4 regions of the Pseudocitrobacter corydidari genome follow, and region 4 is predicted to be linked to each of the others. Evidence: predicted binding sites of a transcription regulator. Region 4 holds the regulator's gene; each other region holds the start of a gene.

Region 1 (5,496 bases), 860 kb from region 4:
GGCATTCTACATGCGTCTTAACGACGACGGTAAAACCGTTGCGGCAATGGACGTGCTGGCCCCGGGTATCGGCGAAATCATCGGTGGTTCACAGCGTGAAGAGCGTCTGGACGTGCTGGATGCCCGCATGGCAGAGATGGGTCTGAACAAAGAAGATTACTGGTGGTACCGCGATCTGCGTCGTTACGGCACCGTTCCGCACTCCGGTTTCGGTCTGGGCTTCGAACGTCTGATTGCCTATGTAACTGGCGTACAAAACGTCCGTGACGTAATCGCATTCCCAAGAACGCCGCGTAACGCCAGCTTCTAAATCTCCGCACTCTCACCAAGGCCAGCATATGCTGGCCTTTTTTGTGTCCTTAACGTAAACCTTCGTCAATTACCTTAAGGATCAACCCCCTACATCACGTAGTTTGTTACATCCCATTTCTGTTAACGTTTGTGCACAAAAAATGTGCAATTGCTTATGGATTTTAGAAATACCTGAGCCGATAGCATTATTTTTAAGCGAAACCATCGCCACTTCGATACTTAAATTTAACATTAATGGCAGCTCACATTTACATCAACATGCTCAATAAACAACCACAATAGAGATTAAAGATAAGAAATTCATATAGATATATACTATTTCACTTAATGCTTCCCTAACCCCAACAGAACTTTGAGTTGTCTCACAAAGTTCCTAATTTTTAACTTTTTGTTACACATAATTTCTTCTTGTTACTTAATTAGGATATTTGTAGCACTTTCAGGCTAGCGAAACGGTGGTTTGAATGGAAATATGCCTCTCAGACACAAAAAGACACCAAACTATCATCAATGTTTCTGTAAATTTTTATTGACAGAAGTTATTGGCGGCAGTGGCGAGTGTCGATATAAAAAAAACCTAATGAGGGTAATAAATAATGATGAAGCGCAATATCCTGGCAGTGGTGATCCCTGCCCTGCTGGTAGCCGGTGCAGCTAACGCTGCAGAAATCTACAACAAAAACGGCAACAAACTGGACTTTTACGGCAAAATGGTCGGTGAGCATGTGTGGACCACCAATGGTGACACCAGCAACTCTGATACCACCTATGCCCGTATTGGTGTGAAAGGGGAAACTCAAATTAACGAACAGCTGACCGGTTACGGTCAGTGGGAATACAACATGGATGCGTCCAACGTTGAAGGTTCCCAAACCACCAAAACCCGTCTGGCCTTCGCGGGCCTGAAAGCCGGTGAATTCGGCTCTTTCGACTACGGTCGTAACTACGGCGCTATCTACGACGTTGAATCCGCAACCGATATGCTGGTTGAATGGGGCGGCGACGGCTGGAACTACACCGATAACTTTATGACTGCGCGTACCAACGGCGTAGCAACCTACCGTAACTCTGACTTCTTCGGCCTGGTCGATGGTTTGAGCTTCGCGGTTCAGTATCAGGGCAAAAACGAAGATCGTAACATTCAGAAGCAGAATGGTGACGGCGTCAGCACCTCTGCGACTTATGCCTTTGGTGAAGGCTTCGCGATTTCCGCAGGCTATGCTAACTCCAACCGTACTACCGACCAGAAAAACCAGGCCTTCAGCGCCAGCGGCGACAAAGCTGAAGCGTGGGCGACCTCTGCTAAGTATGATGCCAATAACGTCTATGCTGCAGTCATGTACTCTCAGACCTACAACATGACCCCGGAAGACACTGGCTTTGCCAACAAAACCCAGAACATTGAAGCAGTGGTTCAGTACCAGTTCGACTTCGGCCTGCGTCCCTCCGTTGGCTACGTACAGTCTAAAGGTAAAAACCTGGCCGCTCGTCCTGGCTTCGAAGGCGGCACTGCTGACCTGCAAAAATACGTAGAAGTGGGCACCTGGTACTACTTCAACAAAAACATGAACGTCTATGCAGCGTATAAATTCAACCTGCTGGACGAAAACGACTACACCGCAGCCACTGGCCTGTCTACCGACGACCAGGCCGCCGTGGGTATCGTGTACCAGTTCTAATCAGTACGCCACTTTGTTATATGCACAGGAAACAGGGCTTCGGCCCTGTTTTTCATATTTCAGCCAGTTAAAAATCGCGACTTTTGAAAAGGCTCGCGCTTTTCATTGCAAACGGTTGGCATTTTGTAAATCTGCCGTTAACCTGATAGCGGATTTCTCCAAGTCACTCATAAATGGAACCCCGTCATGTTTGAGAACATTACAGCCGCCCCTGCCGACCCAATTCTGGGCCTGGCCGATCTGTTTCGTGCCGACGACCGCCCGAGCAAAATCAACCTCGGGATTGGAGTTTACAAAGATGAGACCGGTAAAACCCCGGTTCTGACCAGCGTTAAAAAAGCGGAGCTTTATCTGCTGGAAAATGAAACGACCAAAAATTACCTCGGTATTGATGGTATCCCGGAGTTTGGTCGTTGCACGCAGGAGCTGCTGTTCGGTAAAGGAAGTGAAATCGTCAACGCGAAACGCGCCCGCACGGCGCAAACGCCTGGCGGTACTGGCGCACTGCGCGTCGCGGCAGATTTCCTCGCCAAAAACACCAGCGCAAAACGCGTTTGGGTAAGCAACCCAAGCTGGCCGAACCATAAAGGCGTTTTCAATGCTGCGGGTCTCGAAGTTTGCGAATATGACTACTACGACGCACAGAATCATGCGCTCAATTTTGATGGCCTTGTTGCCAGCCTGAACAATGCACAGGCCGGCGATGTGGTGCTGTTCCACGGCTGCTGTCATAACCCAACCGGTATCGATCCAACGCTGGAGCAGTGGCAACAGCTGGCGAAGATCTCCGCGGAGAAAGGCTGGCTGCCGCTGTTCGATTTCGCCTACCAGGGCTTCGCCCGCGGTCTGGAAGAAGATGCCGAAGGTCTGCGCGCGTTCGCCGCGCTGCATGATGAGCTGATTGTTGCCAGCTCCTACTCTAAAAACTTCGGTCTGTATAACGAACGTGTTGGTGCCTGCACCCTGGTCACCCGCGATGCGGACAACGCGGATCGCGCCTTCAGCCAGATGAAGTCAGTGATTCGTGCTAACTACTCGAACCCGCCGGCTCACGGTGCGTCCGTTGTCGCGACCATTCTCAGCAATGACGCTCTGCGCGCTATCTGGGAACAGGAGCTGACCGACATGCGTCAACGCATTCAGCGCATGCGTCTGCTGTTCGTGAACACACTTCAGGAGAAAGGCGCGAACCGCGACTTCACCTTTATCACCAAACAAAACGGGATGTTCTCGTTCAGCGGCCTGACCAAAGATCAGGTGCTGCGTCTGCGTGAAGAGTTTGGCGTGTATGCGGTGGCGTCTGGCCGTATCAACGTCGCCGGTATGACGCCGGACAACATGGCACCGCTGTGCGAAGCCATTGTCGCCGTGTTGTAAGACGGGTCAGACTAAATGAAAAAGGCCGCTTTCGCGGCCTTCTTTGCTCTTACCAGACAGGCATTTCATCCTGCAGGAACGGGTTGTGCAGCCGCTCATAGCCGAGCGTTGACAGCGGCCCATGACCTGGAATAAACGTCACGTCATCGCCCAACGGCAACAGCTTGCGTTTAATCGCGTCGATCAATTGACCGTGGTCACCGCGCGGAAAATCGCTGCGCCCCACCCCGCCCTTAAAGATAACATCGCCGGAAATCAGCAAGCGCGAGGCATCATCGAAAAAGACGATGTGGCCCGGCGTGTGGCCCGGACAATGAAGCACCTGCAACTTCACGTTACCCACGCTCACCGTTTCACCTTCATTCAGCCAACGGTCTGGCGTCAGCGGCTGACACTCTTCGAGGCCAAACATCCGGCTCTGCTGCGGTAATCCCTGCAGCCAGAACTCATCTTCTTTTTCCGGCCCAATCACGGGAATGCCGTAATGCGCTGCCAGCTCCGCCGCCGCGCCTACGTGATCAAGATGCCCGTGAGTGAGTAAAATCTGAACCAGGGTAACGCCAGCGGCCTCAACCTGCTCTTTGATTTTCTCTGCGTCGCCGCCTGGATCGACCAGCGCAGCAAGTTTCGTTTGCTCGCACCAAATCAATGAACAGTTCTGCGCGAACGCGGTGACCGGAATAATACGATAGTTCATAAGGCTCCTGTTTCGTTACCAGTGCCGCACCGGCCCGGTATCAATATGCACAAAGTTGCTACGTGGGTAGTATCCTACACCACCTGCGCGCATAGATAACGCGGCTTTGCGAATATTGCTTAACGAAACACCTTCAATATGGAAATCCATCGCCCGTCCTTTCGTGTGGTAGCTGTTTTTCGCTACACCACGGCTATGGGCACGTAATTCATTATTCGTGTCAATGGCACGATAGCCAGAGATTAACTGTACCGGACGATTAGAGCCTAATAAGCCCTGCAACCGATAAAGCTGGTCGAATAATGAGGGGTCGATAGAGGTTATTTTATTCGCGCGAAAATCACGGAAGAAATGATTGAGTTTTGCTAATTCATCCTGAATATAGCCTCTGCCGTCGAAAAACTCGGCTTTTATCAACTCACCCGTATGAAGATTGTTCAGCGTCAGGATCCGCGGACGTGGGGTCGAGAGGGTAGCAAGTGCGGGCGTCGGCAAGATGGCAGCAGCGCCCAGCGCAGCCCCACCCAGCGCCAGCAGTTTGCGGCGATTAGCGTCAAATTTGTCCATGATAATCAGGTCTACAAGTAAATGTGATCGAAATTTATGCACTTCTGGCGCACGTAGGGCACCTTACCGGGCATTTCTGCCAGCGTCAAGGCGACCATCCCAGCGCAACCCGCACCACCAGGGCTTTCCGGGGCGAAGGTTGCGACATAGATAGGACCACTAAATTACCTGAACTACTTCATTTATCTGATTAATTGTTCCGCTTTTGGCAGAATTTGTGCGCCAGATCGCGCTGTTACATCATAATTGTAAATATCTGTGCGATATTGTGTCTTTCCATCAGCATCCACAAAGGCGGTGAGGTAATAAAGATTCACCGGGATATTCTGCCGAATATTGACGTAGCGTGTATTCCCCTGCTTCAGCGCATCGGAAATTCTCGTGTCATTCCATCCGGCATCACCCAATAACATACCGGCAAGTTCAGATGCTTTATTCACACGCACACAACCAGAACTTAACGCGCGGGCATCTTTCTGGAATAAATTATGGTTCGGCGTATCGTGCAAATAGATGGCGTCCGAACTCGGCATATTAAACTTATACCGCCCGAGCGAGTTGCGCGGCCCCGGAGCCTGCTGGAAGCGGAACGGCAGGTTCGACGGCGTAATCGTTGACCAGTCTACGCGCCAGGGGTCAATGGTTTCGCTGCTGCTCCAGCCGCGCATCATCGTGTAGTTATGACGCTCAAGATAGCCAGGGTCATTGCGCAGTTTCGGCAGAATATCGTTGCGTGCGAGCGTTGGCGGCACGTTCCACGGCGGATTGACCACCACGTTATTCAGCGCGCTGCTCATCATCGGCGTTTTGCGATCCGGGCGGCCCACGATGACGCGGGACGCCAGCACCTGATTGCCATCCTGA
Region 2 (5,496 bases), 1.4 Mb from region 4:
CGATTATTAACAGAATCAGCAGCATGATGACGTAGCTCATCATCGTCCCTTTCCTTATCAGAGCCCCTGCTTCGGTAGGGGCTTTCCCGTTTTAGCATCATGCTGCCCCTATCCTAATCTTTCTTACGCGCGCAAAAACGCCGTCGCACGGGTTTAGTTGCCTTTTACGACTCGCTTCGCAAAGGGTGTTACATACGCTTCAGAATGGAAAACAGCAGCGGATGAGCGGGAAAGAACGAGCAGGCCAGCGGCCCGCCCGTTAGAGAAGAGTAATCAGAACAGCATGCGTGCGCGAACCGTGCCCGGAATCGCTTTCATGCTTTGCAGCGCTTTCTGCGCCACGTCTTCTTCCGCTTCGATATCGATAACCACATAGCCCATCTGCGGCGTGGTTTGCAGGTACTGTGCGGCAATGTTGACGCCCTGCTCAGCGAAGATCTGGTTGATGGCGGTCAGTACGCCTGGACGGTTTTCGTGGATGTGCAGCAGGCGACGGCCGCCGTGAATCGGCAGCGAGACTTCCGGGAAGTTCACCGCAGAAAGGGTTGAGCCGTTATCGGAGTATTTCGCCAGTTTACCCGCCACTTCCAGGCCGATATTTTCCTGCGCTTCCTGAGTGGAACCACCGATGTGCGGCGTCAGGATCACGTTATCAAATTCGCACAGCGGCGAGGTGAACGGGTCGCTGTTGGTCGCCGGTTCGGTTGGGAAGACGTCGATCGCAGCCCCCGCCAGGTGTTTACGCGCCAGCGCATCGCACAGCGCCGGGATGTCCACAACGGTGCCGCGAGAGGCGTTAATCAGCAGTGAACCCGGCTTCATCAGCGCCAGTTCTTCCACGCCCATCATGTTTTTGGTGGAGGCGTTTTCCGGCACGTGCAGACTCACCACGTCGCTCATATTCAACAGATCGGAAAGATGCTGTACCTGCGTCGCGTTGCCCAACGGCAGTTTGTTTTCGATGTCGTAGAAGAAGACGTGCATCCCCAGCGATTCCGCCAGAATGCCCAGCTGTGTGCCGATATGACCGTAGCCGATAATGCCCAGCTTTTTACCGCGCGCTTCAAAAGAGCCCACGGCCAGTTTGTTCCACACGCCGCGGTGTGCTTTGGCGTTCGCTTCCGGCACGCCGCGCAGCAGCAGCAGCAGTTCGCCAATCACCAACTCGGCCACGGAACGGGTGTTCGAGAACGGTGCGTTAAAGACCGGTACGCCGCGTTTCGCCGCCGCTTTCAGGTCAACCTGGTTGGTACCGATGCAGAAGCATCCTACCGCCACCAGTTTTTCCGCCGCCGCAAAGATTTCTTCGGTCAGATGCGTACGGGAGCGCAGGCCAATGAAATGGGCATCACGGATCGACTCTTTCAGTTGCTCGCTGTCCAGCGCGCCTTTGTGAAACTCAATGTTGGTGTAACCTGCTGCACGAAGGCTGTCCAGTGCCTTCTGATGTACGCCTTCAACCAGCAGAAACTTAATCTTCTCTTTTTCCAGTGATACCTTAGCCATTTCCCCGCCCTGTCTCTGTTTTACTGATGTTGTGATGAACGAAAGTTCACCTAAGCAACATATCAAAAAAAACTATCGCGGCAATCTAAACGTTTGCGTGTGCGTCATGCGGAAATTTCACGCAGGGCAGAATGTCAGCATAAAATGCTACACATAAGAAATTAGATGGGATGTTAATGAAGTGGTTTTATAAAATGTGACACAAGTCACCAAAATCAGGTAGGTAAAAAATTTTGGGGGAATTTAGCTTCCCCCAGTCAGATCATTTCACGATGGTTTTCACACCATCAGCCGTACCAATGAGTGCCACATCAGCACCACGGTTGGCGAATAATCCAACGGTCACGACGCCGGGAATAGCGTTGATGGCGTTCTCCAGTGCGACAGCATCAAGAATTTCCAGACCATGAACGTCCAGAATCACGTTGCCGTTGTCGGTTACGACGCCCTGACGGTATTCCGGACGACCGCCCAGCTTCACCAGTTGGCGTGCCACGCAGCTGCGCGCCATCGGGATAACTTCAACCGGCAGCGGGAAATTGCCAAGAATATCAACCTGTTTAGAGGCATCGGCGATGCAGATAAATTTGTCAGCCACCGAGGCAATAATCTTCTCGCGCGTCAACGCCGCACCGCCGCCTTTGATCATCTGCATGTGGCCGTTGATTTCATCTGCACCGTCAACGTAGATACCCAGACGGTCAACTTCGTTAAGGTCAAAAACGGTGATCCCCAGGCTTTTCAGTTTCTCGGTAGAAGCATCCGAGCTGGATACCGCGCCTTCAATCTGCCCTTTCATGGTACCCAGCGCATCGATAAAGTGCGCGGCGGTAGAGCCCGTGCCCACACCGACGATGGTGCCCGGTTGTACATATTGAAGCGCCGCCCAGCCTACTGCTTTTTTCAGTTCATCCTGCGTCATGATTATTGCCCGTGCTGTAATGATATTTGCCGCATTATAGAACATATGCGCGGGTTGTCGCATTGCGCCAGACACCAATTTCGTCTGTATCTGCCTGCAATTTATGTCATAGTGCGAGATAACGATTTTAGAGGAGCCCCTCAACGCAATGAAACGTCCTGACTACAGAACATTACAGGCGCTGGATGCGGTTATCCGGGAACGCGGCTTTGAGCGCGCAGCGCAAAAGCTTTGCATCACCCAGTCAGCCGTGTCGCAGAGAATTAAACAACTGGAAAATATGTTCGGGCAACCGTTGCTGGTGCGAACCGTTCCGCCACGCCCGACAGAACAAGGGCAAAAGCTGCTAGCGCTGCTGCGTCAGGTTGAGCTGCTGGAAGACGAGTGGCTGGGCGATGAGCAAACAGGTTCCACGCCGCTGCTACTGTCGCTGGCGGTCAACGCCGACAGTCTGGCGACCTGGCTACTGCCTGCGCTTGCCGATGTGCTGGTTAACTCGCCTATTCGCCTGAACTTGCAGGTAGAGGATGAAACGCGCACACAAGAACGCTTGCGTCGCGGTGAAGTGGTTGGCGCGGTGAGTATCCAACCGCAGGCGCTACCAAGCTGCCTGGTCGATCAGTTAGGCGCGCTGGACTATCTGTTTGTGGGTTCAAAAGCGTTTGCCGAGCGCTATTTCCCGAATGGCGTAACGCGTTCAGCGCTGCTCAAAGCACCTGCCGTGGCGTTCGACCATCTCGACGATATGCATCAGGCCTTCCTGCAACAAAACTTTGATTTGCCGCCGGGCAGCGTGCCGTGTCATATCGTGAATTCTTCAGAAGCGTTTGTGCAACTGGCGCGTCAGGGAACGACCTGCTGCATGATCCCGCATTTGCAGATTGAGAAAGAATTGGCTTCGGGTGAGCTGATTGACCTGACACCAGGTCTGTTCCAGCGTCGGATGCTGTACTGGCACCGCTTCGCGCCGGAAAGCCGCATGATGCGCAATGTGACGGATGCGCTGCTGGCCTACGGGCGTCGGGTATTGAGACAGGATTGAAGGTAAACGCCGGATGACGCTGCGCTTATCCGGCCTACCTGTAATAATGCGTAGGGTGGATAAGTGCAACGCCATCCGACATATCAACGATTATTGCGCTTTCGCAGGTGCCGCTGGCTGAGGCTGCGCCTGAGTCGGTTGCAGCTCAAACACCACGTCTACCTGGTCGCCAAACTGAATGGTCGGCTGTTCGTAAGTTTCTTCCGCTGATACCGGTGCGGCATCCGCTTTCATCATGCGAACCATCGGGCTCGGCTGATAGTTTGACACGTGATAACGCACGCTATACACCGGCCCCAGCTTGCTGTTAAAGCCTGCTGCCAGTTCTTTGGCCTGATGAATCGCATCATCAATCGCCGCTTTACGCGCTTTATCTTTGTAGGCATCCGGCTGAGCCACGCCCAGCGACACAGAACGAATTTCATTCAGGCCAGCTTTCAACGCGCCGTCCAGCAGCGAATTAAGCTTATCCAGCTGACGCAGGGTCACCTCAACGGTACGCACCGCGCGATAGCCTTTCAGAATGCTTTTGCCGTTCTGATAGTCATAATCAGGCTGAGTACGCAGATTGGCCGAGCTGATATCTTTCTTCGCTACGCCGTTTTGCTCAAGGAAGGAGAGGTACTGCGCCACACGCTGATCCGCCTGCTTCTTCGCCGTCGCCGCATCTTTCGCAGCAATATTCACTTCAATTGCCAGGGTGGCAATATCCGGGGTCGCATCTACGCTGGCCGTACCGGAGGTGACAATATGCGGGCCGTTAGGTAATTCATTCGCCTGTACCGACATCGCGCTCAAACCCATTAATGCTGTCAGCGCCATCACTTTAAACTTCACTGTCGTCTCTCCATGTTACGTTATCACCCGAAAATACAGGTACTCGCATCCAAGCTTAGCGCTTCAGATGCGAAAGTCCATCGGACAACGCTTAGTTGAACAAGGCGTGAACATGCCCGATGCCCTCTTTCGCCAGTTGGAAAGCGATAAACCACATTACGACACCAACCAGGGTGTTAATGATGCGCTGCGCTTTCGCGGTGCGCAGACGCGGCGCCAGCCAGGCGGCCAGCAGTGCCAGGCCGAAGAACCACAGGAACGAGGCGCTGACGGTGCCGAGAGCAAACCAGCGCTTAGGTTCCACATCAAGCTGTCCGCCAAGGCTGCCCAGCACCACAAACGTATCGAGATAAACATGCGGATTCAGCCAGGTCACCGCCAGCATGGTGGCGACAATTTTCCAGCGGCCCTGCTTGAGCACTTCGGCGCTGGCAAGCTCCAGATTACTGCTCATCGCCGTTTTCAATGCGCCATAGCCATACCACAGCAGGAACGCCACCCCACCCCAGGTCACTAACGCCAGCAGCCACGGCGACTGCATCAGCAATGCGCTGCCGCCAAATATGCCAGCGCAAATGAGCAGCAGATCGCTAACGGCGCAAAGCAGCGCAATCATGATGTGGTACTGACGACGTATGCCCTGGTTCATCACAAAAGCGTTCTGTGGCCCGAGGGGAAGGATCATGGCAGCGCCAAGTGCAAGGCCTTGAAAATAGTAAGATATCACGAGATTTTATCCTGAGCAGTGTCTGTTTACGGCAGACTATAGCGCGGGATAATCATTAGCGGAAATTGATAATTTTAATCGCTTATAAGACAGGCTAATAATGGCGGAGCAACGCTCCGCCATCGGCAGGGAACGTTATTCAGCGTCTTCTTTCACGCGTTTGAAATTAACGTCCATCTGCGGATACGGGAAGCTAATACCGGCGGCATCAAACTCACGTTTAACGCGTTCCAGCACATCCCAGTACACGTTTTGCAGGTCGCCGCTGTTACTCCAGACGCGCACCACAAAGTTAATTGACGATGCGCCCAGCTCATTCAGACGCACGGTCATTTCGCGATCTTTCAAAATACGCTCGTCGGACTGGATGATATTGGTGAGAATGGATTTCACCTGATCGATATCGGAATCATACGCCACGCCAATGATAAATTCGTTGCGGCGCACCGGCTCACGGGAGAA
Region 3 (5,496 bases), 2.4 Mb from region 4:
ACGCAGGTAGTCGTGAATTTCGGTAATGGTCCCGACCGTGGAACGCGGGTTATGGGAGGTCGACTTCTGCTCAATAGAGATGGCAGGCGACAGCCCTTCGATATGATCGACATCCGGCTTCTCCATCAGCGACAGGAACTGGCGCGCATACGCAGAAAGCGATTCGACGTAGCGACGCTGCCCCTCGGCGTAAAGGGTGTCGAAAGCCAGTGAAGATTTGCCAGACCCCGACAGCCCGGTAACGACAATCAGTTTGTCGCGCGGGATGATGAGGTTGATATTTTTGAGATTGTGGGTGCGGGCGCCCCGAACTTCGATCTTATCCATTTACCTTTCCCGGTAGAGACTCGGCTTGCCAGATTTGCTTGAAGGACAAACGGCGGAAACGGCTAATTATGACACAACTCACCCTGAATGAATATACAGTAGTGGAATGTGCATTCCATTGTTGAGTGTAAGATATTCAACGTAAACGAGTTTAGTGGAATCACCGTCGCATGCTATCAAAACGCCTCTTTGAAATGCTACAATCGCGCGTTTACACTATTAAGAAACACATTCAGGAGAGACAATCATGGCCAGCAGAGGCGTAAACAAGGTGATTCTCGTCGGTAATCTGGGCCAGGACCCGGAAGTACGCTACATGCCGAATGGTGGCGCAGTTGCCAACATTACGCTGGCTACTTCCGAATCCTGGCGTGATAAAGCGACCGGTGAAATGAAAGAGCAGACTGAATGGCACCGTGTTGTGCTGTTCGGCAAACTCGCGGAAGTTGCGGGTGAATACCTGCGTAAAGGCTCTCAGGTTTATATTGAAGGCCAGCTGCGTACCCGTAAATGGACCGATCAGTCCGGCGTTGAAAAATACACCACCGAAGTGGTTGTGAACGTTGGCGGCACCATGCAGATGCTGGGTGGCCGTCAGGGCGGTGGCGCACCGGCAGGTGGTCAGGGTCAGCAGCAGGGCGGTTGGGGCCAGCCTCAGCAGCCGCAGGGCGGCAACCAGTTCAGCGGCGGCGCGCAGTCTCGTCCGCAGCAGCAACAGTCCGCACCGGCACCGTCTAACGAACCGCCGATGGACTTCGACGACGATATCCCGTTCTGATTTTCAGACATAAAAAAACCTGCGAAAGCAGGTTTTTTTATGGATAAGATTTTTATCAGGTCAACACCATCGGCCATTCTGGCGGTGTCTGGCTCATCACTTCCACCATCACCTCTTTGATGTTATTGCAGATAGTCGCAATATCCACCATCGTAATTCCCAGCAACCCCGTTGCGAACCAGCAGGCCGACGCCACACCCAGCGCGCTACAAATCACCGCGAGGCCCGCGTAATCAGCTTTGCGTAAGCGAATTTTCAGAGTACTGGCAAGGAACATCAGAATGGCGCTGAAAAGCGGCCAGCGTAACAGTACGACACCTGTAGAGATGGAAACCATGAGACCTTATCCTCAGAGATAAACGGTATGCCCTGACAGCGCGGCGTTCTCACGAAGGTGTAGTCCACTCTGGCTATCGACAGGCAATCACAAATGATATGAAACGCTGTTTTTGTTTCACTCTATACTGTGAACTATATCACAATTGCTGTTTTATTCACCAGAGGTAAACGCAGCAAAATGCGCCATTTATCGCTGACAATAGTTACATAAGGAAAGGGCTCTGTTTTACCTGCACGCCGGATAAGCGCAAGCGTCATCCGGCGCGATGCTTATGCTGACAGGCGATGGCGATAGTCGCTCGGCGTGCGGTCGAATTCGCGGCGGAATACGCGCGAGAAGGTCTGCTGGGAAACATAACCCAGGTCCATCGCAATATCGAAAATCGGGCGCTGGGTATTTCGCAGCTCTTGTGCGGCCAATAACAGACGGCGCTGGCGAATGTAGTCGCCCAGCGTTTGATGCATCTCGGTGCGGAACATCCGTTGCAGATACCATTTTGAGTATCCGGATTTTTTCGCCACGACATCAATGTTAAGTGGTTGATCGATATGTTCATCTATCCATTCGATAAGCGTTTGAATAATTTCCCGATGGGACATAAGGCTCTCCCCGTTGTCTATTTTTGCTTCAACTTTTGTCTTGCTGGCGAGTATAATTCCTCAAGTTAACTTGAGGTAAAGCAGAAAATGGAAAAAAAACCAACGCGCATTAAAACGCTGCTCACGCCGGGTGAAGTCGCCCGACGTACCGGGGTTGCCGTCTCCGCTTTGCACTTCTATGAGAGCAAAGGGCTCATCCGCAGCCAGCGTAACGCGGGCAATCAGCGGCGATACAAACGTGACGTGCTGCGCTATGTAGCAATCATTAAAATCGCGCAGCGGCTGGGCATCCCGCTCGCCACGATCGGCGAGTCGCTGGGCGTGGTGCCGGAAGGGCATACGCTGGGGCAAAAAGACTGGAAACGCCTGACCACCCAGTGGCGTCAGGAGCTGGATAAACGCATTCACTCGATGGAAGCGCTGCGCGATCAGCTTGATGGCTGCATTGGCTGCGGCTGTATGTCGCTGCGGGACTGCCCGCTGCGTAACCCTGGCGACAAACTGGGGGAAGAAGGAACGGGCGCGCGCCTGCTGGAAGACGAATAAAAAACGAAAGCGCCACAACTGGGCGCTTTCGTATGTTCCGGTCTTTGTCTTTCGCTCTATCCCACTGGTTCATGGGAGGGTTTCCCCCGACATCAGCATCCCTCGGTCGAGCTACGGGTTGGAGGTTCCGGTTTGTGCTGACACTTTAAGTCTACCTCTACTCCCCCTGTTCGCCAGTCGGATTAACGCTTTTTTCGCCGCAATTTTTACGGGGATTGCCGTCTGTTCCTATAGTTAATTTGAACAAACCTGCGGAGAAAACCATGTTAACCGTCCACCATCTGAATCAATCCCGCTCGCAGCGCGTACTCTGGGCGCTGGAAGAATTAAATCTGCCTTACCAGATTGTCCGCTATCAGCGCGGGGCCAATATGCTGGCACCTGAATCTTTGAAAAAAATTCATCCGCTGGGTAAATCGCCGATTGTCGAGAATGATGGCCACGTTATCGCTGAATCCGGGGCGATCCTCGAATATCTTCAGGAAATCGGCGATCCCGAAAGCCGCTTTAAACCGCAGGACATTGACGGCAAATTGCAGTATCGCTTCTGGCTGCACTATGCCGAAGGCTCGTTGATGTCGCTCATGATGATCAAGCTGGTTTTGCAGATGCTGGGCAAATCCCCGGTGCCGTTGGGGTTGCGCACGGTGGGGAAAGTGCTGGGAACGGGCGTCCAGAAAGCCTGGCTGAATAAGCAGATTGCCACACATGCCGGGTTTATCGAGTCGCATCTTGCGAAAACACCGTGGTTTGCGGGGGAAACGCTGAGCATGGCGGATATTCAGATGAGTTTTCCACTGTTTGCGCTGCTTTCTCGCGGCGGGATACCGTCTCTGCCCAATATTGCCGCATGGAAGGCGCGTGTGGAAGCGCGTCCGGCCTGGCAACAGGCGATTGAAAAGGGCGGTCCTTTTTCGCTGCCAGGCGAGTAGCGCCAAATTTGCAACGAAAATGTTGTTGGATTGCGCATGAACGATAACGTTTGCGCATAGGTTGGTGATTTCTTCATCGTCATAAGCGAAATTTAGCGAAATGACGTAAACATCAGTTGAAAATGGTGCCATAAAAACCAGATAATCGTTTGCCTTCAAATTCTGACGCCTTCTGCTGGCATTTTTGACGTTTTATGCTTAGTCAATTTGCCGGTGTCGTCCAGAAAATACCCATTCTGCATGTGCAGCGTGGAAGGTAACGCTCAACCGTTTTGTATGCGCGGAGTTAAACGTTTGCTTTTTTGCGGCTCCCCTTTGCCGCGAGCTTTAAGCACAAGGAGATGACGTTTAGCTGGCAGTGGATTGTCCACCACGCATACAGCGAATGATAAAAATTTTCAGGGGATGTTTTCTATGTCTACGCCTTCAGCGCGTACCGGCGGTTCACTCGACGCCTGGTTTAAAATTTCTGCTCGTGGTAGCTCCGTTCGTCAGGAGATTGTCGCCGGTCTTACCACCTTCCTGGCGATGGTCTATTCCGTCATCGTTGTGCCGGGGATGCTCGGCAAAGCGGGCTTCCCGCCTGCTGCGGTCTTCGTGGCCACCTGCCTGGTGGCGGGCGTCGGCTCCATCGTGATGGGCCTGTGGGCGAATCTGCCGCTGGCTATTGGCTGTGCTATCTCGCTGACCGCGTTCACCGCGTTCAGTCTGGTGCTGGGCCAGCACATCAGTATTCCGGTCGCGCTCGGCGCGGTCTTTCTGATGGGGGTTCTGTTCACCATTATTTCTGCGACCGGCATCCGTAGCTGGATCTTGCGCAATTTGCCGCAGGGCATCGCTCACGGCACCGGTATCGGTATCGGCCTGTTCCTGCTGCTGATTGCGGCGAACGGCGTCGGCCTGGTGATCAAGAACCCGCTGGATGGCTTGCCGGTTGCGCTGGGGCATTTTGCCAGCTTCCCGGTGATTATGTCGCTGATCGGTCTGGCGATGATCATCGGCCTCGAAAAACTGAAAGTGCCGGGCGGCATTCTGCTGACCATCATCGGTGTGTCGATTGTCGGCCTGATTTTTGACCCGAATGTGCACTTCTCTGGTTTCTTCGCTATGCCTTCTCTGAGCGATGACAACGGTAACTCTCTGATTGGCAGCCTGGATATTATGGGCGCGCTGAATCCGATCGTGCTGCCAAGCGTGTTGGCGCTGGTGATGACGGCGGTGTTCGATGCCACCGGCACCATTCGTGCCGTAGCCGGTCAGGCTAACCTGCTGGATAAAGACGGGCAGATCATCAACGGCGGCAAAGCGCTGACCACTGACTCCCTGAGCAGCGTGTTCTCCGCGTTTGTTGGCGCAGCGCCAGCGGCAGTGTATATCGAATCTGCGGCCGGTACGGCGGCGGGCGGCAAAACGGGCTTAACGGCGATCACCGTCGGCGTACTGTTCCTGTTGATCCTGTTCCTCTCTCCGCTCTCTTATCTGGTTCCGGCCTATGCCACCGCTCCGGCGCTGATGTACGTTGGCCTGCTGATGCTGAGCAACGTGGCGCGCATCGATTTCAACGACTTTGTTGATGCGATGTCTGGCCTGATTACCGCCGTTTTCATCGTACTGACCTGTAACATCGTGACCGGCATTATGATTGGTTTCGCGACGCTGGTGGTTGGCCGCGTGGTATCGGGTGAATGGCGTAAGCTGAACATTGGCACCATCGTGATTGCGGTGGCGCTGGTGGCGTTTTATGCGGGCGGCTGGGCAATTTAAATCGTGTTAATGCGGGCTTTATTGGCCTGATAAGCGCAGCGCCTTCAGGCTATTTACAGCGTGCTCCCTACAGTTCCTCTAAAGCGGCCTCACGGCCGCTTTTTTATCCCTGAATTACAGCAGTTCCCTTGCCGCCGCGATGATATCATCACGCGTCAACCCATACTCCTGCTCCAGAAATTCCTGTGTGCCTACCTGACCATAGCGTTC
Region 4 (5,496 bases):
GAGGAGGCTGAGAGTGTAGAGAGTGAAATCTGGCTTGTGAAACGCTAATATTTGCGTATTGGTTTCAAAAATTTTGTGAGCAGAAAATGTGGTCTGAATATTCACTGGAAGTTGTGGATGCCGTCGCGCGTAACGGAAGCTTTAGCGGCGCGGCAAATGAGCTGCACCGGGTGCCTTCTGCAATCAGCTATACGGTGCGACAACTGGAAGAGTGGCTGGCGGTTCCGCTGTTCGAACGGCGCCACCGGGATGTGGAATTAACCCCTGCCGGGGCGTGGTTTTTAAAGGAGGGGCGGTCTGTTATCAAAAAAATGCAGATCACCCGTCAGCAGTGTCAGCAAATTGCCAATGGCTGGAGAGGGCAGTTGGCTATCGCGGTGGACAATATTGTAAAACCAGAGCGCACCCGACAAATGATTGTCGATTTTTATCGCCACTTCAGTGACGTAGAGCTGCTGGCGTATCAGGAGGTATTTAACGGCGTGTGGGATGCCCTGGCCGATGGGCGAGTGGAGTTAGCGATTGGCGCGACGCGCGCCATCCCTGTTGGGGGGCGATATGCGTTCCGCGACATGGGTATGCTGAGCTGGCAGTGCGTGGTGGCCAGCACGCATCCGCTAGCACAGATGACAGGGCCGCTGAGTGATGACGTGTTGCGCAACTGGCCGTCGCTGGTGCGCGAAGATACGTCACGGTCGTTACCGAAACGTACCACCTGGTTGCTGGATAATCAGAAAAGGGTCGTGGTGCCCGACTGGGAATCGTCAGAAACCTGCTTATCCGCAGGATTATGCGTTGGCATGGTGCCAGAGCATTTTGCGCGACCGAAGATAGATAAAGGCGAATGGGTTGCCCTGGAGCTGGAAAACCCGTTTCCCGATGCGGCCTGTTGCCTGACCTGGCAGCAAAACGACAGTTCACCGGCGCTAAGCTGGTTATTAGAGTATCTGGGAGACAGTGAAACGCTGAACAGCGAATGGCTGCGAACGCCCGAATTGAGCGTTCGCTGTGGCGATTAACGGCGATAGTCGCGGAACGGGCCGTCGGCCACGGAGCGGCGTTCAATCAGGCGCGGGTGCACCTCGATGGACTGCGACTCTTCGCGTTTGCTGACAATTCGGTCCATCAGCATATTGAAGGCGGTTTCTCCGAGGGAATCCTTCGGCTGGTGGATAGTGGTCAGCGCCGGGGTGAAGAAACGTGAGTTGCGCACGTTGTCATAACCAATCAGGGAGATATCCTGCGGCACGCGCAGTCCCATTTCGTCTGCGGCGCACAACGCACCCATCGCCATGATATCGCCACCGCAGAAGATAGCGGTAGGGCGCGGATTCTGGGACAGAATTTGCTGCATCGCACGATAGCCGGATTCCGGTTCGAAATCGCCCTGCACGATCCAGTTTTCCGGCACCTTGATCATCATCTCGTCCATGGCTTTCATAAAGCCAGCCAGACGACCTGCACCGGTGTTGCGCTCCAGCGGACCTGGGATCACGCCAATTTCGCGATGCCCACGTTCTACCAGATAGCGACCAGCCATGTAGCCGCCTTCGAAGGCGTTATCGATAACCGAGTCGGTAAAGTCAGCTTTCGCTTCGCCCCAGTCCATAACCACCATCGGAATATGGCGGTACTCTTCCAGCATTTGCAGCAGCGGTTCCGGGTATTCGGAACACATCACCAGCAGGCCGTCCACGCGTTTCTGCGCCATCATGGAGAGATACGCGCGCTGTTTTTCAAGGTTGTTCCACGCATTACCGAGGATCAGGGTATAGCCTTTCTGGAAGCAGTTCTTCTCAACGGCTTCAATAATTTCTGCAAAGTAGGCAGCTTCACTGCTGGTCGCCAACAAACCAATGGACTTGGTGTGATTGACCTTCAGGCTACGGGCCACGGCGCTGGGAGAGTAGTGCAATTCTTTGATTGCCGCCCATACCGCTTCACGCGTCTCTTCGGCGACAAAACGCGTCTTGTTAATCACATGTGATACAGTTGTAGTGGAAACGTTTGCGCGCTTCGCTACATCTTTAATAGTTGCCATTCCATCTCACTCCAGACCCGGGCCTGCCCCTGATCGATTCAATACGAAAACGTTTGCCTTCACTCACCCTGGCGCAATGTTATGAATTGCGGTTCGCCGGGAAAACGACACAGGACGACAGGAGGGGGTCAATGGCCGATACACTTTTTAATAAGCGTCGAATTTTGTCTTATCTTTGCCAAAAGTGGAAGCGCAAAATCGGTTATTGCGTGAAATCCGGGAAGATTTTTGCGAATAAGTGTGCAAAAATGACATAGCTCACTTTTGGTGTGGGGATAATAAGGAGAAAAATTGATGAGTACCGAACTGAAGATGTCAATTACCACAACGGTTATTACGCTGGCGCTGATCGTCGCGGCCGCGCTGACCGCCGTCCTGCATTAACCCATCCTAAAGGGAGAGACGGCTCTCCCTCTCTTCGATTGTTATCAATTCAGCAAAAATATTTTGCTAATTTGTTCACTTCTGTTTTTTTGTGATTGATGTCATGCTTTTGCAATCTGTTGTCACGCCGCTCTGCGTTTGCGGCAAACCGGAGTCAAAGCATGAAAGTGAATTATCCCTTACTGGCGTTAGCCGTAGGCGCATTCGGGATCGGTACCACCGAATTTTCGCCGATGGGGCTATTACCCGTTATTGCCAAAGGGGTTGATGTCTCGATTCCTGCCGCAGGTATGTTGATCAGCGCCTACGCTGTAGGTGTCATGGTTGGCGCGCCGCTGATGACGCTGCTGCTCTCACACCGCGCACGCCGCAATGCCTTAATTTTCCTGATGGCGATTTTTACCCTGGGTAACGTCCTTTCTGCTATCGCCCCGGATTACACCACGCTGATGCTGTCGCGCATTATAACCAGCCTCAACCACGGCGCGTTCTTTGGCCTGGGGTCGGTGGTTGCCGCAAGCGTGGTGCCAAAACATAAACAAGCCAGCGCGGTAGCAACCATGTTTATGGGGTTAACCATCGCCAATATCGGCGGCGTTCCGGCGGCCACGTGGCTTGGAGAGACCATCGGCTGGCGCATGTCGTTCCTGGCGACGGCTGGGCTTGGCGTGATTGCCATTATCGGCCTGTGGTTATCCCTGCCGAAAGGCGGGGCGGGCGAGAAACCGGACGTGAAACGTGAACTGTCGGTGCTGGTACGCCCGCAGGTATTGTCTGCGTTGCTCACGACCGTGCTGGGTGCCGGGGCGATGTTCACGCTCTATACCTACATTTCACCGGTGCTGCACACTATCACGCATGCGACGCCTGCCTTTATCACCTTAATGCTGGTACTGATTGGCGTGGGCTTCTCAATCGGTAACTATCTTGGCGGTAAATTTGCTGACCGTTCGGTCAGCGGCACCCTGAAAGGTTTTCTGCTGCTGTTGATGTTGATTATGCTGGCGATCCCGTTCCTGGCGCGTACGGAAATCGGCGCGGCATTCAGTATGGTGGTGTGGGGCGCGGCGACCTTTGCCGTGGTGCCACCATTGCAGATGCGCGTAATGCGTGTTGCGCATGAAGCGCCGGGGCTTTCATCTTCGGTCAACATTGGTGCGTTTAATCTTGGCAATGCGCTGGGGGCCGTAGCCGGTGGGGCGGTGATTTCCGGCGGCCTGGGTTACAGCTTTGTGCCAGTGATGGGGGCGATTGTAGCAGGGGTTGCACTGCTGCTGGTCTTCTTCAGCAGCCGTTCACAGGGTGAAGAGGCCGTGGTTAGCCAGTAACAAAAACGCAGAAGGGGAAACCCTTCTGCGTCATTTCTTTATGCCGCCAGATTCTCAGCAACAAACTTCCAGTTTACCAGCGCCCAGAAGTGCTCCAGATAGCTCACGCGCGCATTGCGGTAATCAATATAGTAAGCGTGCTCCCACACATCTACCGTCAGCAGCGGTTTGGCATCCGTCGTCAACGGCGTACCCGCGTTAGAGGTAGAGACAATCGCCAGGCTGCCGTCGGCTTTTTTCACAAGCCAGGTCCAGCCAGAACCGAAGTTTTTCGCGGCGGCATCGCTGAACTGCGCTTTAAACTCAGCAAAGCTACCGAAAGCACGGTTGATGGCTTCTGCCACTTCACCGGTCGGTTCGCCACCGGCGTTCGGTGCCAGGCAGTGCCAGTAGAAGGTGTGGTTCCAGACCTGTGCTGCGTTGTTAAACACGCCGCCTTCAGAGGTGCGAATGATCTCTTCCAGCGATTTGCCTTCAAACGCCGTCCCTTTCACCATATTGTTCAGGTTGGTGACGTAAGTCTGGTGGTGTTTCCCATAATGATATTCGAGCGTCTCGGCAGAAATGTGCGGTGCCAGAGCGTCTTTGGCATACGGTAATGCAGGTAATTCGAACGACATTGCTACTCTCCTTTTTATAGTTAATATCCCCAGTAACCTTGTACTGAGTGTGGATAGAGTAGCAAATTAAAAGGTGTGATAAAAGAGAAGGTTACCCTGCCAGCAGCGTGGCAGGGCAGGGGTTAGCGGATGGTTTTCGGGGTCATCACGCGGCGCGCGCCGACGTAGTGGCGATCCCAGTAGTCTTCACTGAGGGAGGTGATTTGAATATCGCGACCGGTTCGCGGAGACTGAATAAACTTCCCGCCGCCGATATAGACGCCAACGTGATCGGCGGTGCCGCGCCCACGTGTGCGGAAGAACACTAAATCGCCGCTCTCCAGCTCACCCCGGTCAATCGCACGGGCATCGCGTAGGTGGTACATTTCGTTAGCGGTACGCGGGATACGGAATTTCACCAGATCTTTATACGCGTAATACACCAGGCCGCTGCAATCAAAACCGGTGCGTGGCGAGGTGCCGCCCCAACGGTAAGGTTTGCCAATCTGGTCCATCAATTTGTTCATCGCGGTTTTCTGCGCTTTCTGCACGCGCGCTTTATGCGCTTCGGCGATGGTTAACGGTTTGCTCTCCACTGCGCTGGTGGTGCAGGATTTCTTATGGCCCTTCCGCACCACGCATTTGGTGGTGACGTTTGCCGCTGCGGTTTTCATCGTGCTGCTTTTGCCCCGGCGCGTAGTGGCCGTCTTCGTGGTGCTGGCAGTGCGCGCGATGCGGGATGATTTGCTGGCGGTAGAGGTGGTTTTTTTACTTGCCGTCGCCTTCGTGGTGGTTTTTTTATTGGTTGAGGCGGTGGACTTCTTCTTGCTGCTGCTTTTGCTGACGGTATTTTTCTTCTTCCGTTCGCTTCCTTTTGCGGAAAGCGATTTTTGCGCCGCCGTGGCTTTCGTGTGACCGGAAGCGTGCGAGAGCGGCGAGAATGCTAATGATGAAAACAGCAAAGCACAGAGCGTGATCGACATTTTTTTTATTCGCGCCACTGAGCAATCCTCTGAGTATGGAGGCATAAAATTCATGCCTGGGTATGATTTACAAAACTCATCAATTCTAATCCATATAAACCAATAAAGTTAATAGCGATTTTGTATCTAAAATAGTGTTTCGTTAGCAAGTGCAAAAAAAA

What was found. Region 4 encodes PurR, which represses purine synthesis genes. Its sites were predicted from a motif close to CANGCAAACGTTTGCNTG; they were not measured.
Region 1: a site for PurR is predicted at 2,096-2,113, ahead of G163CM_RS09350 (amino acid aminotransferase). Genes of this name have one in related genera too.
Region 2: a site for PurR is predicted at 1,589-1,606, ahead of serA (phosphoglycerate dehydrogenase). Genes of this name have one in related genera too.
Region 3: a site for PurR is predicted at 3,661-3,678, ahead of G163CM_RS16255 (NCS2 family permease). Genes of this name have one in related genera too.

What each region holds. Positions count from the first base shown of each region.
Region 1 is NZ_CP087880.1:2,000,203-2,005,698, forward strand. It holds gene asnS (asparagine--tRNA ligase) at 1-310, shown strand, start outside; gene G163CM_RS09345 (porin) at 909-1,991, shown strand; gene G163CM_RS09350 (amino acid aminotransferase) at 2,178-3,368, shown strand; gene G163CM_RS09355 (MBL fold metallo-hydrolase) at 3,418-4,065, opposite strand; gene mepK (peptidoglycan L,D-endopeptidase MepK) at 4,081-4,632, opposite strand; gene ldtD (L,D-transpeptidase) at 4,815-5,496, opposite strand, start outside.
Region 2 is NZ_CP087880.1:4,735,772-4,741,267, reverse strand. It holds gene serA (phosphoglycerate dehydrogenase) at 274-1,506, opposite strand; gene rpiA (ribose-5-phosphate isomerase RpiA) at 1,769-2,428, opposite strand; gene argP (DNA-binding transcriptional regulator ArgP) at 2,577-3,470, shown strand; gene G163CM_RS22130 (oxidative stress defense protein) at 3,561-4,307, opposite strand; gene argO (arginine exporter ArgO) at 4,399-5,034, opposite strand; gene G163CM_RS22120 (small-conductance mechanosensitive channel MscS) at 5,170-5,496, opposite strand, start outside.
Region 3 is NZ_CP087880.1:3,497,063-3,502,558, reverse strand. It holds gene uvrA (excinuclease ABC subunit UvrA) at 1-327, opposite strand, end outside; gene ssb1 (single-stranded DNA-binding protein SSB1) at 575-1,105, shown strand; gene G163CM_RS16275 (YjcB family protein) at 1,161-1,442, opposite strand; gene soxS (superoxide response transcriptional regulator SoxS) at 1,715-2,044, opposite strand; gene soxR (redox-sensitive transcriptional activator SoxR) at 2,132-2,590, shown strand; gene G163CM_RS16260 (glutathione S-transferase family protein) at 2,854-3,522, shown strand; gene G163CM_RS16255 (NCS2 family permease) at 3,937-5,286, shown strand; gene G163CM_RS16250 (transketolase family protein) at 5,401-5,496, opposite strand, start outside.
Region 4 is NZ_CP087880.1:1,140,464-1,145,959, forward strand. It holds gene punR (DNA-binding transcriptional activator PunR) at 87-1,019, shown strand; gene purR (HTH-type transcriptional repressor PurR) at 1,016-2,041, opposite strand; gene cydH (cytochrome bd-I oxidase subunit CydH) at 2,336-2,425, shown strand; gene G163CM_RS05310 (MFS transporter) at 2,524-3,753, shown strand; gene sodB (superoxide dismutase [Fe]) at 3,792-4,373, opposite strand; gene G163CM_RS05320 (C40 family peptidase) at 4,496-5,353, opposite strand.